Regions from separate parts of the Fulvimarina fulva genome, predicted to be linked through region 2. Evidence: predicted binding sites of a transcription regulator. Region 2 holds the regulator's gene; the other holds the start of a gene.
What was found. Region 2 encodes LexA, which represses DNA repair genes until DNA is damaged. Its sites were predicted from a motif close to TGTTCNNNNTGTGTTCNG; they were not measured.
Positions count from the first base shown of each region.

Region 1: uvrA (excinuclease ABC subunit UvrA) is a predicted target of LexA. The motif match lies at 5,999-6,016, and genes of this name have one in related genera.

Region 1 is NZ_JBDJAC010000002.1:108,737-116,495, forward strand. It holds gene nuoH (NADH-quinone oxidoreductase subunit NuoH) at 1-8, opposite strand, end outside; gene nuoG (NADH-quinone oxidoreductase subunit NuoG) at 21-2,096, opposite strand; gene nuoF (NADH-quinone oxidoreductase subunit NuoF) at 2,198-3,502, opposite strand; gene nuoE (NADH-quinone oxidoreductase subunit NuoE) at 3,518-5,005, opposite strand; gene ABDX79_RS04100 (single-stranded DNA-binding protein) at 5,370-5,888, opposite strand; gene uvrA (excinuclease ABC subunit UvrA) at 6,112-7,759, shown strand, end outside.
Region 2 is NZ_JBDJAC010000018.1:3,691-11,449, forward strand. It holds gene ABDX79_RS18025 (hypothetical protein) at 1-423, opposite strand, end outside; gene ABDX79_RS18030 (hypothetical protein) at 651-911, opposite strand; gene ABDX79_RS18035 (helix-turn-helix domain-containing protein) at 947-1,495, shown strand; gene lexA (transcriptional repressor LexA) at 1,783-2,508, shown strand; gene ABDX79_RS18045 (ComEC/Rec2 family competence protein) at 2,549-4,807, opposite strand; gene gltX (glutamate--tRNA ligase) at 4,916-6,343, shown strand; gene gltA (citrate synthase) at 6,539-7,759, shown strand, end outside.

The DNA of each region.
Region 1 (7,759 bases), on a different contig from region 2:
TCTGTCACGCCGTTTCGTCCTTATTCCGCCGCTTCCAGTTGCGCCTGGCTCGCCAGACGCGAGCACTCGGCCATGACCTTCGAGGCCCGCGCGATCGGGTTCGTCAGGTAGAAGTCGGTCACATTCGAAGTCAGCGGCATGGATTGCAGCTTTTCGGCCCGGTCCGCAAGACCGGTGATCGATCCGCTGTCGGCCGGAACGATGGAATCGGACTTCATGAAGCCGTGCTCGGCGTAAAGCTCCTTGCGAAGCTGCATCAGCGAATCGAAGGGCAATTGCTTTTCGATGACTGCGGATAGGGCTCGGATGACAGCCCAGTCCTCCTTCGCGTCACCCGGAGGGAACGATGCGCGGCTCGCCACCTGTGCACGGCCCTCCAGATTGACGTAGGTTCCCGACTTTTCCGTATAGGCGGCAGTCGGCAGGATCACGTCAGCGCGGCTTGCACCCTTGTCGCCATGACTTCCGAGATAAACCACGAACGGCCCGGCCGGGATGTCGATCTCGTCGGCGCCCATGTTGAAGAGAAGCTCGACACCGCCGGACGCCATCTCGGCTGCCGTCTGACCGTTATCACCGGGCACAAAGCCGATATCCAGACCGCCAACACGCGACGCAGCAGTCTGCATCACGTTGAAACCGTTCCAGGTGTCCGTGACAGCGCCGATCTCGCGTGCAAGAGCTGCCGCGGAGGCAAGGATAGCCGAGCCATTTTCACCGGTCAGGGCGCCCTGCCCCACGATGATCATGGGACGCTCAGCGCCCTTCAGCGCCTCGAAGAAGCCCTGGCTCGCACCTTCGATGTCGGACAGTGTGTCCGTGCCAGCGCCGAGGTAGGTGTAGTCGTAGCGAAGATCGGTGTTCTCGCCAATGACGCCGATCGGGAACCCCTCCATCCGCCAGCGCTTGCGGATGCGCGCATTCAGAACAGAGGCTTCGAAGCGCGGATTGGCACCGATGATGAGGAGTGCATCGGCATCCTCGATCCCGGCGATCGTCGTGTTGAAGATATAGGATGAACGGCCATCGGCCGGATGGCTGACGGAGCCATCCTGACGGCAATCCATATTCGCAGAACCGATCTCGCCCATGAGGCGCTTCATCGCCCACATGTCTTCAACGGCCGACAGATCACCGGCGATCGCCCCGACCTTCGATGCCTCGGTCGATCCAAGCCTTGTCTTGACCGCCGCGAACGCTTCAGGCCAGCTCGCAGGCTGGAGGCGTCCGTCCTTGCGGACATAGGGCTTGTCCAGCCGCTGAACGCGTAAACCGTCCCAGACAAAACGGGTCTTGTCGGAGATCCATTCCTCGTTGATTGCCTCGTTCGTGCGCGGCAGGATGCGCATCACTTCCCGGCCGCGCGTATCGACGCGGATGCCAGAGCCGACCGCATCCATCACGTCGATCGTCTCGGTCTTCGTCAGCTCCCAGGGCCGCGCCTGGAACGCGTAAGGACGCGAGGTCAACGCACCAACGGGACACAGGTCGATAACATTGCCCTGAAGCTCGGAGGTCATCGCCTGTTCGAGATAGGTGGTGATCTCGGCATCCTCGCCGCGGCCGACAAGGCCCAGCTCGGAAATGCCGGCAACTTCCGTCGTGAAGCGGACACAGCGCGTGCAGTGGATGCAGCGCGTCATGATCGTCTTGACGAGCGGGCCGATATATTTGTCCTCGACCGCGCGCTTGTTCTCCACATAACGCGAAGAATCAACGCCATAGGCCATCGCCTGATCCTGCAGATCGCATTCGCCGCCCTGATCGCAGATCGGGCAGTCGAGCGGATGGTTGATCAGCAGGAACTCCATCACGCCTTCGCGGGCCTTCTTGACCATCGGCGTGGTGGTAAAGACCTCCGGCAGCTCACCGTTCGGCCCCTTGCGCAGATCCTTCACGCCCATGGCGCAGGACGCGGCAGGCTTCGGCGGGCCGCCCTTCACCTCGACAAGGCACATACGGCAATTGCCTGCAATCGACAGGCGCTCATGGAAGCAGAAGCGGGGTATCTCGGCGCCCGCTTCCTCACACGCCTGCAGTAGGGTGTAATGATCGGGAACATCGACCTCGCGGCCGTCGACTTTGAGCTGTGTCATCGTCTTTCAAACTTCCTCTCCCAGGTGACCGAAGCGCTTCTCAACGCTCTCGGCTCCCGGCAAACTTGAACGCACCCCGCAAGCGCGGGCACTCTCCTGCCCTACTCTGCCGCCACGAGATGCGGCCGGTCGAGATCGGCATTGCGCGAGAATTCGTCGATCCGGCGCTCGATCTCAGGGCGGAAATGGCGCATCAGACCCTGGATTGGCCACGCGGCCGCGTCGCCGAGGGCACAAATCGTGTGGCCTTCCACCTGCTTCGTCACCTGAAGCAGCATGTCGATTTCGCTTTTCTTCGCGTTGCCGACGACCATCCGCTCCATCACGCGCCACATCCAGCCGGTGCCTTCGCGGCAAGGTGTGCATTGGCCGCAGCTCTCGTGCTTGTAGAAGTAGGATATACGCGCGATCGCCTTCACGATGTCGGTCGACTTGTCCATCACGATAACCGCCGCGGTTCCGAGGGAGGTCTTGATCTCCTTCAGCCCGTCGAAATCCATGGGCGCGTCGATGATATCCTTGGCTGGCACGACCGGAACCGAGGAGCCCCCCGGAATCACGGCCAGCAGGTTGTCCCAGCCGCCGCGAACCCCGCCGCAATGCTTGTCGACAAGCTCTCTGAACGAGATGCCCATCGCCTCTTCAACAGTGCAGGGCTGTTCGACATGACCGGAAATGCAGAAAAGCTTTGTGCCGGTGTTGTTCTCGCGACCGATGCCGGCGAACCAACCGCCACCGCGACGCAGGATCGTTGGGGCGACCGCGATCGACTCGACATTGTTGACCGTGGTGGGGCAACCGTAAAGCCCCACATTGGCCGGGAATGGCGGCTTCAGCCGAGGCTGGCCCTTCTTGCCCTCGAGGCTTTCGAGCAGCGCCGTTTCTTCACCGCAGATATAAGCACCGGCACCATGGTGAACCACGACGTCGAAGTCCCAGCCGCACTTGTTGTCCCTGCCGAGTAGGCCGGCCTCGTAGCATTCGTCGACGGCCCTCTGAAGCGCTTCGCGCTCACGGATATACTCGCCGCGAATGTAGATATACGCGGTGTGAGCGCCCATCGAAAAGCCGGCGATCACGCATCCCTCGATCAGCGTGAACGGGTCGTTCCGCATGATCTCCCGGTCCTTGCAGGTGCCAGGCTCGGACTCGTCGGCATTGACGACGAGATAGTGCGGCCGACCGGCGCTCTCCTTCGGCATGAAGGACCATTTGAGCCCGGTCGGAAAGCCTGCGCCACCACGGCCACGAAGGCCCGAAGCCTTCATCTCGTTGATGATCCAGTCGCGACCCTTCTCGATGATGTCCTTCGTGCCATCGAAATGACCACGCTTCATCGCCGCCTTGAGGCTCTTGTCGCGAAGACCATAGATATTCGTGAAGATGCGGTCCTTGTCGGCTAGCATGCGATCCGCTCCTTCTTAAGCTTCCGAATTGCCGTCGCCGGCACCATAATCCGCCCGCTCCCTGGCCTGATCGACCCAGCGATCGCGAACGGCTCGCCCACGGAAATTAAGATAGTTGTCGATCCAGATAAGCTCTTCGCGTCGCCATGCCGCGATCTGCCAGTAGTGGAAGACGCCAACCTCGTTGAGCTTGCTCTCGATGACAGGGCCGATGCCCTTGATCTGCTTCAGATCGTCAGCCTCGCCTCCCCTAGGCGCATCAAGGAGGTCCGCTGGCTTCTCACCCTCGCCGAGATCCCCGAGATCGTCGGGCTCCGAGCTGTCTTGAGCGGCGCTATCGAAGGTGTCGTCGAAAACGGGTCCGGCCGTTGCGTCCTGCGTGCCGGTACGCGCACCTTCGATCGGGCGACCTTCAGCGGCCAGACGGTCCGGCTCGGACTCGCCCTCTCGTGCCCGTTCGATGTCGGTTCCGACGGCGTCGTCGACGACCTTGAAATCCTGAATTACGGCGTCGCGGGCCGAGGCTTCCTTGTCGAGAAAAGTCCCGCCAGACATCTCGGGCGTCGCGCTTTGGTCATCGCCCGTGACAGCACCAGACTCGGCCGCGTCCCGTTCCGCCTGATCGGTCCCGCCGCTTTCCGTGCCGCCTTCCTGGCCTGCACCGGGAGAATGAGCTTCGCTGACCAGTTCGTCGCTCTCCCGGTCCTCGGCCGATTGCGGCGCATCGGCGCCGGCATCGATCGATGGATCGGTGTAGGCGGAGTAACTGTCTGGGCGCCCAGCTTCCGAGGGCGGCGTCGAGGTCGCCTCTCCGGCGCCTTCCCCTTGAGGAGACGAGCCGTTTGCCGGCCCATGCGCGCCTTCCTGCTTCTGCTTGGCGATCAGATCGTCATAATCTTCGGTCAGAGACGTCAGACCACCGATCGGCACGGACTGATGCCGCCCGTTCTGCGGACCGGCCGTCACCTTGGCACCGTTTCCGGCGTCGAACTCGTCGATGATCTCTTCCAGACGTTCCGGCGTCAGGTCCTCATACGCATCCTTGAAGATCATGATCATCGGCGCGTTCACGCAGGCGCCCTGACACTCGACTTCTTCCCAGGACAGCGTTCCGGACTCATTGCGGTGGAACGGTTCCGGATGGATCTTCTTCTTGCAGACCGCCTTGAGATCCTCGGCTCCGCGAAGCATGCACGGCGTCGTGCCGCAAACCTGGACATGAGCGCGCGTGCCGATCGGCTGAAGCATGAACTGCGTATAGAAGGTCGCAACCTCGAGAACGCGGATCAGCGGCATGGAGAGGCGCTCGGCGACGTGCTCGATCGCGGCCTTCGTGACCCAGCCTTCCTGATCCTGTGCGCGCATCAGGAGTGGGATCACGGCCGACTGCTGCCGACCTTCAGGATATTTGCGGACGGTGGCATCGGCCCAAGCGGCGTTCTCGTCTGAAAACGCGAAGCCTTCGGGCTGGATGCTGTCATCGGCAAGACGTCGAACGGACATCGGACCTCGACTCTGGAACCATTTCAATTCATTCGGTTTGGCCGCGTTCTATCACAGGCAAACCAAAACGCCAGCGCTTGATAGACCTGTTATCGCACTGCGGCAAACCGCGCGAGACATTCGGAATCAGTCAGTGTCCGAAAAGTCGGCGAAAAAAGCCGGGTTGGCAAGCGAAAGGCCGGACAAACGCCATTTCATTTGAACTACGCTCACAAAGCCCGATGCCCGGCGGCCTGCAGAATGAAATACCCACCACCACTTCCCGCCGCTGCGCCCGACAATTGGGAGGATCGAGCCTACCCAAGCACGCGTCGAAACACAGCGGTCCAGGCGCAATCGCGCTTTCCTCCCCAAGGGCTCTGGATCAGAATGGGATTTCGTCGTCGAAATCGCGTGATCCGCCACCGCCGCCGCCGCCGCCGTAGCCGCCGCCCCCGCCGGAGCCGCCATAGTCGCCACCGCCGCGCGACCCGCCCGACGGCGGACCACCGCGCGACCCGCCGCCGCCATAGTCTCCACCGCCGCCTTCACCGCGCCCGTCGAGCATGGTCAACGTGCAATTGAAGCCCTGCAGCACGACCTCGGTCGAATAGCGATCCTGCCCGTCCTGCCCCTGCCATTTGCGGGTCTGTAGCTGGCCCTCGATATAAACCTTGGAGCCTTTCTTCACATACTGCTCGATGACCTTGTTCAAGCCTTCGTTGAAGCACACGACCCGGTGCCATTCGGTCTTTTCACGCCGCTCGCCGGAATTTCGGTCGCGCCAGCTTTCCGAGGTCGCGACCGAAAAGTTCGCAATCGGCTTGCCGTCCTGCGTTCGCCGCATTTCGGGATCGGCCCCGAGATTGCCGACGAGAATGACCTTGTTGACGCTGCCCGCCATAAAAAACTCCTTCACACGATTGCGCGCGAACCTAACGACGCGCCTGCGACCACGAAAGGGCTGAGCCTCGATCGTTCACAGAAAAGGCTTGCGGTTCCCAATCAGCGATACGGAACAAAGTTAGAACAAAGCCTTTCCTTGAGTCAATCTGTGCTTTAAACTCGGTGAGGGCTTCCATAGATAGGCCGCATCCCTGCTCCCCTTCTTATTGCCGGTATTCCTCATGTCCGATCTCAAGACGATCTCCATTCGCGGCGCGCGCGAACACAACCTGAAGAATGTCGATCTCGACGTTCCGCGCGACAAGCTGATCGTGATGACGGGCCTCTCCGGCTCCGGAAAGTCCTCCCTCGCGTTCGATACGATCTATGCGGAGGGTCAGCGGCGTTATGTCGAAAGCCTGTCGGCCTATGCCCGGCAGTTTCTTGAGATGATGCAGAAGCCTGACGTCGATTCCATCGAGGGCCTGTCGCCGGCGATCTCCATCGAACAGAAGACGACGTCGAAAAATCCGCGCTCGACCGTCGCGACGGTCACCGAAATCTACGACTATATGCGCCTGCTGTTTGCCCGCGTGGGCGTGCCGATCTCACCGGCGACGGGCCTGCCGATCGAGAGCCAGACGGTAAGCCAGATGGTCGACCGGGTGCTCGCGCTCGAAGAGGGTACGCGGCTTTATCTGCTCGCGCCGATCATCCGGGGCCGCAAGGGCGAATATCGCAAGGAACTGGCGGAGCTGCAGAAAAAAGGCTTTCAGCGCGTCAAGGTGGACGGCGATTATTACGAGGTCGCCGATGTGCCGGCGCTCGACAAGAAGTACAAGCACGACATCGACGTGGTGGTCGATCGCATCGTGGTGCGTGAAGACATGAAGTCGCGCCTCGCCGACTCAATCGAAACCGCACTCGGCATGGCGGACGGCCTGGCTGTCGCCGAATTCGCCGACAAGCCGCTGCCGAAGGAGCGGCTCGCCAATGCCGGGGCGAATCGCAACAAGAACGAGACGCACGAACGGCTGCTGTTTTCGGAAAAGTTCGCCTGTCCGGTCTCCGGTTTCACCATCCCGGAAATCGAGCCACGCCTGTTTTCCTTCAACAATCCGTTTGGGGCCTGTCCGAAATGCGACGGCCTCGGCTCGCAGCAGGCCGTTGATCCCAAGCTCGTGGTGCCGAACGAGAACATGACGCTGAAGAACGGCGCGATCGCGCCCTGGGCTAAATCGACTTCTCCCTATTACGGGCAGACCCTCGACGGCCTCGGCAAGCATTACGGTTTCAAGCAGACCGACAAATGGGCCGATCTCTCCGACGAGGCCAAGGATGTCATCCTCAACGGGACCGGCAAAGAGAAGATCGAGTTTCGGTTCAAGGACGGGCTGCGCGCCTATTCCACGACGAAGACCTTCGAGGGCGTCGTCACGAATCTCGCCCGGCGCTGGCGCGAGACCGATTCGGCCTTCATGCGCGAAGAGATCGAGCGCTTCATGTCGGCAACGCCCTGCCCGGCCTGCAACGGCAACCGGCTGAAGCCCGAGGCTCTGGCGGTGAAGATTGCCGGCCAGCACATCGGCGAGGTCGCCGATCTCTCCATTCGCCATGCGGTCAACTGGTTCGAAGACCTGCCGCAGCACCTGAGCGACAAGCAGAACGAGATCGCCGTTCGCATCCTAAAGGAAATCCGCGACCGACTCCGCTTCCTCAACGATGTGGGGCTCGATTATCTGACGCTCTCGCGCTCGTCGGGTACGCTGTCCGGCGGCGAAAGCCAGCGCATTCGCCTTGCCTCGCAGATCGGCTCTGGTCTCACGGGCGTCCTCTACGTGCTGGACGAGCCCTCGATCGGCCTCCACCAGCGCGACAACGAGCGCCTGC
Region 2 (7,759 bases):
GCCGAGGAAGAGAACGATTTTGCGCTTCTCTCCGCCCTTGATGCATCCGCCTAGGTACTGCTTGATCCCGTCGCCGATCCGCTCCATCGCCTCGCGATCGATCCGGCCGGACACGAATTCATCCCAGCGCTTCGAGACGTGATAGCGCGTGGTGCCGACATCCGTCCGCCGGCCTCGCGCGAGCCCAGCCGCTCCTTTCGCCTCGTATTCGCGGAGCCATGTGTAGATCGTGTTTCGGGCGAACTTGATCGACCGGCCGCGCCAGTCCGTCGTTTCGACGCCGATCAGCTCGTCGATAGCCTGGGCTCTGGCCGCGCTATGGGGTTCGGTTGCCAGAACAGCGCCGAAGTTCTTGCGAAACCACTGCCATTTCAGGGCGAGGCCTGACGTTGAAAGAGGCTTCGAAGCGGGTTCGAGCGCCATTTGAGAGGCCTTCCAAGCGTCTTGAAGTTCGACCGGAAGGCTGTCGAGACGGACTTCGTATTGAAGGCCGGAACGCCCACCGCGCCCTTTGACGATACGGACTTCCAAGGACGCGCCACGCCATATGGATGAGGGCTGCGTCGCTGCTCTCTGTAGGAGCCGAGCAGCAGTTTCACGTCGCATTTCGGCAAGGCAAGCGAGAGAAGGCGAAGGCAGCCAATTGAGCTTCATTTGACTGCCTGAAACCCAAGCGAGGCAGAGATCAGCGTTTCAATGAGTTGCTGCGCTCGCCGCGAGTGCCGTTCGCCTTTCAGCGCCTTCTCTGCCGTCTGGCGGTTCACAGCATTGTCCCGGCACCACCTATTGAGCGAAGAGCCCTGATTGACGAAGCCGGCTCTAACGGCGACATAGAGCGAGGGCGAACCCGCCACCTGTGTCGTCAGTGAGAGCTTTATGGGCCGTGATTTTACGCTGTTTTGGTGCATCATGATTTTTTTAATTACGCAGTTTAGCGTAAAGCACAATGCCTGATCTCGATAAAAATATCATCCAAGCAGTTCGCGCCGGCTTGGCGAAGATGGGCTGGTCGGTCAAAGACCTCGGCGAAGCCACCGGAATTCCTTATCGATCCCTGCAAAATTACATGATGGGTCGCACGAGAATGCCCGCGAGTACGCTGGTAGCGATCTCTCGCTTGATCGATCTGGAGATACGCGACTTCGACGATCAGAAGCGCCGAATGCACAAATGGCATTTGTACGACGCCCTATGGACGATCTTCGGCGATCAGCTCCCCAATCTTCCAGTCAACGTTACGAACACGAACCCCTTCACCGAAGATAGTGAAGAGGCTTGGAAGCTTCACAATAGGAAGCAGGAAGCAGCAAGGGCTCTCGCAGAAGCGATCGACGAACAGTGTGAGTATTATCGCGGCCTTAGCCGCCTAACGACAGTTGGACTCCATCAACTGAACGATGGTGTTTGGGAGCGGACCAGTTCCGATGAGGGTCACCAATCAGCGTCACCAAAACTCGAACACCTACGTTCTAGGTCACCAAAGAAGGACGACTAAGCGACTGAAAAGAATGGCAAGTTCAATTTAATCGGTATTGGGCCTTTTGGTGACGTGCGCGGACAGGGATTGAGGACCCAATTTGAAGGCCAAAAAGTCCTCTAAACGACCGGAAATTATGGCTTGGTGTAACATCACCAATCCCGGATAGCGCGTTCCGATTTTACCTCGTCAATCCCGAATAGCGTTTGCGCCCACAATTCCCGATTCGTTCCGATTCGCCACTTGCGGAACACAATAAGAACATATAGGCTTGTTCAGGATTTGTTTTGGAGGCCCCGAGACGCATGCTGACGCGCAAGCAGCACGAACTTCTCACATTCATCGACGCCCGGCTGAACGAGACCGGTGTGCCACCATCCTTCGACGAGATGAAGGATGCGCTGGAGCTGAAGTCGAAATCGGGCATTCATCGTCTGATTACCGCGCTGGAAGAGCGCGGCTTCATTCGCCGCCTGCCAAATCGGGCGCGAGCGCTCGAAGTTCTCAAGCTGCCGGATGCCATGCGCCGGGGGGAAGTGGCTCGACCGCCTCAGCCCGCCCAGCGCGGCTTCACGCCGAGCGTTATTGAAGGCTCCAAGGGCCAGCCGGCGAAAGCGCGCGAGACGGTGCGAGACGGCGGGGCAAACGAGAACGTCTCGATCCCGGTCATGGGGCGGATCGCGGCCGGTGTTCCGATCTCGGCGATTCAGCACAACACCCATTCCATCTCGATCCCACCCGACATGATCATGGGCGGCGAGCACTACGCCCTCGAAGTGAAGGGTGATTCGATGATCGAGGCGGGCATTCTTGATGGCGATACGGTGGTGATCCGCCGGGGCGATACGGCAACGCCCGGCGAGATCGTCGTGGCGCTCGTCGATGATGAAGAGGCGACGCTGAAGCGTTTTCGCAAGAAGGGCGACACGATCGCGTTGGAAGCGGCGAACCCGGCCTACGAGACGCGGATCTTCGGCGCCGACCGGGTGCGCGTTCAGGGCAAGCTCGTCGGGCTCATCCGGCGCTACTGATCACAATCCGGGCTCCGGCCCACGTCCCGGGCCGCACAGGTCATTCAGCCACGTCCGGTTTGCGCCAGTATTCCGGCCAGGGCGCAAGGCGGTGGCGATTCCAGTCGGCAGGGAACTCGGAGATGGCACGTTGGACTTCGATCGCGCCGGTCGCCGGATCGCGGCTGATGGCGAGCGAGCCGCTTCGGCGCAGTGTCCTGAGGGTCACGAGGCGGGCACCCGACCGGCACGTTCGGATGCGGGCTGCCCGCGCGACGAAAGCGATATCGGCATTGTCGCAGGCTGCGCCTAGAAGCCGATAGTCGGTGGTGTAGGCAATGGTGATCCCGCTGCGTGTCGTGAACTGGCAGAGCTTCGTTTCGCAGTCTTCGAGGCCGGGAATGAGGCCGCGCTGGGTTCCCTCGGTCAGGTAGGCCCGGTCCCATTGCTCGGAGACGAAGCCGTTGGGTCGTGCTTTCGAATAGGCGATCGAGCCGCCCTCCAGAAGGGCAAAGGTCTTGCCATCCTCGAAGATCAACAGTTCGGGCGGGGTGGCACGCGCTGCCGCGAGCACCAGACCGATCGCGAGAACCGGTACGGCGAGCCATCTGAGCCGTCCCACGGGAAGGCAGAAGGCAAGTAGCGCGAGGGTCAGCGCGATCAATGCGGCGGGCTGGACAAGCCCGGTGCTCTGGTCCGGCAGGCGCGCACTGAGCTCTGAGGCGACCGCGATCAGGAGATCGAGCCCGGCGCCGACGATCGCGAATGGAAGATGGTCGAGGCCGAAGGGCATGAGGATGACGCCGAGAAGCGCCATCGGCATGATCAACAGGGCGAAGAGCGGCATCACGAGAAGATTTGCGACAAGCCCGAAGGGTGCGAAGCGCTGGAAATGGAAGATTGCGTAAGGCGCGGTCGCAAGACCGGCGATCAGCGCGGTTGCCGCCGTGCCGGTGAAGAAGACGACGAGGGCGCGCGCGGGCCCGTCCGCGAACCTGTCCGATCGCCGGCCCCGGTATCGGCTGTAGGCACCATAGACACCGACAAGACCGATCGTCGCGGCAAAGCTCATCTGGAAGCTCGCAGTCATCACGGCATGGGGCGTGAACCCCAAAATGAGGATCGCCGCGATCGAGACATTGCGCATGGTGATCGCCGGTCGGTCGAAGAGGACCGCGATCAGCATGACGAGAAGCATGAGATAGGCGCGCTCGGTGGCGACGCTGGAGCCCGAGAGGACGAGATAGAAGCTCGAGACGCAGATCGCGCCGATGGCGGCTATCTTCTTGACCGGCCAGACGAGGGCGAGCGCGCCTGCGAAGACGAGGGACCGGCGAATGGACACCATGGCGAAACCGGCGACAAGGGCGACATGGAGACCCGAGATGGCGAGAATGTGCGCAAGCCCCGTCGCGCGCAGGGCCTCGGTGGTCGCCTCGTCGATGCCGCCCCGCTGACCGGTCACCAGGGCCGCTGCGACAGCGCCTGGCTGGCCGGGAATGACAGAGCGGATGCGGTCGGTCACCCGCCCGCGCAGGCCGGAGATGGCGGTCTGAAGGCGCTCTGCGAGTGTAGGTCCGGCCCCGTCCGTGCCCAGATCCGATTGCCGCTTCGGGCTGCCGAGGGAAAAGCCGTAGGCGCCGAGACCCTCGAAATAGGGCGCGAAGGCAAAGTCGTAGCTTCCCGGAAACGCCGGCCCGGAGGGTGGACGAAGGCGCACGAGCCCTTCGTAACGGGTTCCCGGCCGCATGATGTCGTGATCGCCAGAGACGACGATCCGCGCGCGTTCGGGCGGCCGGGACAGGACGGGCCGTGTCGTCGACTGGATCTCGACGAGGTAGCGGGAGCGGTTCCGGTCGTCCATTTCATGGCTGACGACCCGTCCGGTCACGAAGACGGTCGCTTCGCCGGAAAAGATAGTCGTATCGGTACGCCAGAGTTCGAACTGGGACAGAAGAAGGCCGGCAAGGAAGCTCGACAGGAGGAGGATCGGCGTCGATCCGCTCGTCGCGCCCCCGATGCGTCTGGCGGCCATCGCGAGCGCCAGAAGACCTGACGTAAGGAGGGTCAGGGCGATGCCCGCCTGAAAGCCGAACACGGCAACGGCACCCGCTGCCATGGCGACGGGGATCAGGTGGAACGTCGTCCGGTACGCCTTTTCGCGCTCCCATTGCGAGGCGATCCATGATCCGATCGCCGAAACGGCTTTAAAGTTCCTGATGATCGCAAGCCATTTGAGACGCTTCCCGACACCGGACGAACGGGTCTCGGGACCAGCAAGCCAGCCTCTTGTGACGTCCTCGTCTGCCGGTTCGCTCAACTCCTGGCGGTCCGTTCCTTGTTTCACAGGCCGGCTATGGTACACACCCGCCGAAAAGACGCGACCGCAATATCGGGCGTTTTGTTATCTGACATGAATGGAGACAACATGACGGACGGCGTCGTCACTCGTTTCGCGCCCTCGCCCACCGGATTTCTTCACATCGGTGGTGCCCGGACAGCGCTGTTCAACTGGCTCTACGCCCGCGCCAAGGGCGGCAAGATGTTGTTGCGGATCGAGGACACCGATCGCGAACGCTCGACGCCGGAGGCTGTCGACGCGATCATCGAGGGCCTGAAATGGATGGGCCTCGAGGCCGACGAAGAGCCGGTGTCTCAGTTTGCCAATGGCGACCGCCATCGCCAGGTCGCCGAGGAGCTGCTCGCCAAGGGGCAGGCCTACAAGTGCTATGCCAGCCAGGAAGAGCTCGCCGAGATGCGCGAGAAGGCGAAAGCCGAGAAGCGCGCACCGCGCTATGACGGGCGCTGGCGCGATCGCGATCCTTCAGAGGCCCCGGCCGGCGTCGATCCGGTGATCCGGCTGAAAGCACCGCTCGACGGCGAGACGATCGTCGACGATCAGGTGCAGGGACGCGTGCGATTCAACAACAAGGAGCTCGACGATTTCGTGCTCCTGCGCTCGGACGGCTCGCCCACCTACATGCTCGCCGTCGTCGTCGACGATCACGACATGGGCGTCACCCACATCATTCGCGGCGACGATCACCTCACCAACGGCGCGCGGCAAACCCTGATCTACAAGGCGATGGGCTGGGATGTGCCGGTGATGGCGCATATTCCGCTCATTCACGGGGCGGACGGGGCGAAACTCTCCAAGCGGCACGGCGCGCTCGGCATCGAAGCCTATCGCGCGATGGGCTATCTGCCGGTGGCCCTGCGCAACTATCTCGTCCGGCTGGGCTGGGCCCATGGCGACGACGAGATCATCTCGACCGAGGACATGATCTCCTGGTTCGATGTGACCGACATCAACAAGGGTGCGTCGCGGTTCGACTTCAAGAAGCTCGAAGCGCTCAACGGCTGGTGGATCCGGCAATCCGGCGACGAGGCGCTGACCGATCAGCTGATGGCCGAGCGCGACGCCCTGCCGAACGGCGATATTCTGAAGGCCGGCCCTGACGCGGACGTCCGCGCCAAGCTTCTGGCGGCGATGTCCGGTCTCAAGGACCGCGCCAAGACCCTCGTCGAGCTGGCCGACAGCGCGACCTATCTCTTTGCGGCGCGTCCGCTTCCTCTTGAGGAGAAGGCCGAAGCGATCCTGGCGGATGGCGGACGCGAGACGATTGCCGAGATCACGCCGCGCCTCGAAGGGGTGTCCGATTGGGCCGTCGAGCCGCTGGAGGCCGAAGTGCGGGCCTTTGCCGAGGAGAAGGGACTGAAGCTCGGCAAGGCGGCGCAGCCCCTGCGTGCGGCGCTGACGGGGCGTTCGACCTCGCCCGGCGTGTTCGACGTTCTGGCGGTTCTCGGCCGGGAGGAGTCCCTGGCGCGCCTCAAGGACCAATATCCCAAAGGATGAGAGCGCCTTATTCTAAATGATGAGGGGCGTCGCCAATCCGGCCTCATGGATCATATCGCGGTGCAATGGATTAACTTGTTCTGTCCGCATGGATGAAGTACGCAAGGCCATTAAAACCTTGTGCGCTGCAAAAATCGCCGGATTGCACTAAAAATCCTCAGATTGCACCGCAGTTGCGAACGGAAGGGGAAAGAGATGACGGACCAATCCGCAAAGTTCACAATGGGATCTGAAGAGGCCGAGCTGCCGCGCCGGAGCGGAACGATCGGCCCGGACGTCGTCGACGTCACCCAGCTTTACAAGGATACGGGTCTTTTCACCTTCGATCCCGGCTTTTCCTCGACCGCGTCCTGCGAATCGAAGATCACCTATATCGATGGCGATAACGGCATCCTTCTCCACCGGGGCTATTCGATCGACGAACTGGCCGAGAAGGGCGACTATCTCGAGGCTTGCTATCTCTTGCTTTACGGCGAGCTGCCGACCGCCCGCGAAAAGGAAGACTTCGTCTATCGGGTGACGCGCCACACCATGGTGCATGAGCAGATGAACCGGTTCTTCACCGGCTTCCGCCGCGATGCCCATCCGATGGCTGTGATGGTCGCCTGCGTCGGCGCCCTGTCCGCATTCTATCACGATTCGACCGATATCGCCGATCCGCACCAGCGGATGGTGGCATCGCTGCGCATGATCGCGAAAATGCCGACGATCGCCGCGATGGCCTATAAATATCACATCGGCCAGCCCTTCGTTTATCCGCGCAACGATCTCGAATACGCGGAAAACTTTCTGCATATGTGCTTCGCGGTGCCGTGCGAGCCCTACGAGATCAACCCCGTTCTCGCACGGGCGATGGATCGTATCTTCACGCTCCATGCCGACCACGAGCAGAACGCCTCGACCTCGACGGTGCGTCTCGCCGGCTCCTCGGGTGCGAACCCGTTTGCCTGCATCGCGGCCGGTGTCGCCTGCCTCTGGGGTCCGGCCCATGGCGGCGCGAACGAAGCGGCTCTCAACATGCTGATGGAGATCGGCACCAAGGATCGCATCCCCGAATTCATCGCCCGTGCCAAGGACAAGGACGATCCGTTCCGCCTGATGGGCTTCGGGCACCGGGTCTACAAGAACTACGATCCGCGCGCGAAGATCATGCAGAAGACCTGCCACGAAGTACTCGACGAGCTCGGCGTGCGCGATGATCCGCTTCTGGAAGTGGCGATGGAACTGGAGCGGATTGCGCTCACCGATCAGTATTTCATCGACAAGAAGCTCTATCCGAACGTCGATTTCTATTCGGGCATCACGCTGAAGGCCCTCGGTTTCCCGACCGCGATGTTCACGGTGCTCTTTGCCGTTGCGCGGACCGTCGGCTGGATTGCCCAGTGGAAGGAAATGATCGAGGACCCGAAGCAGCGC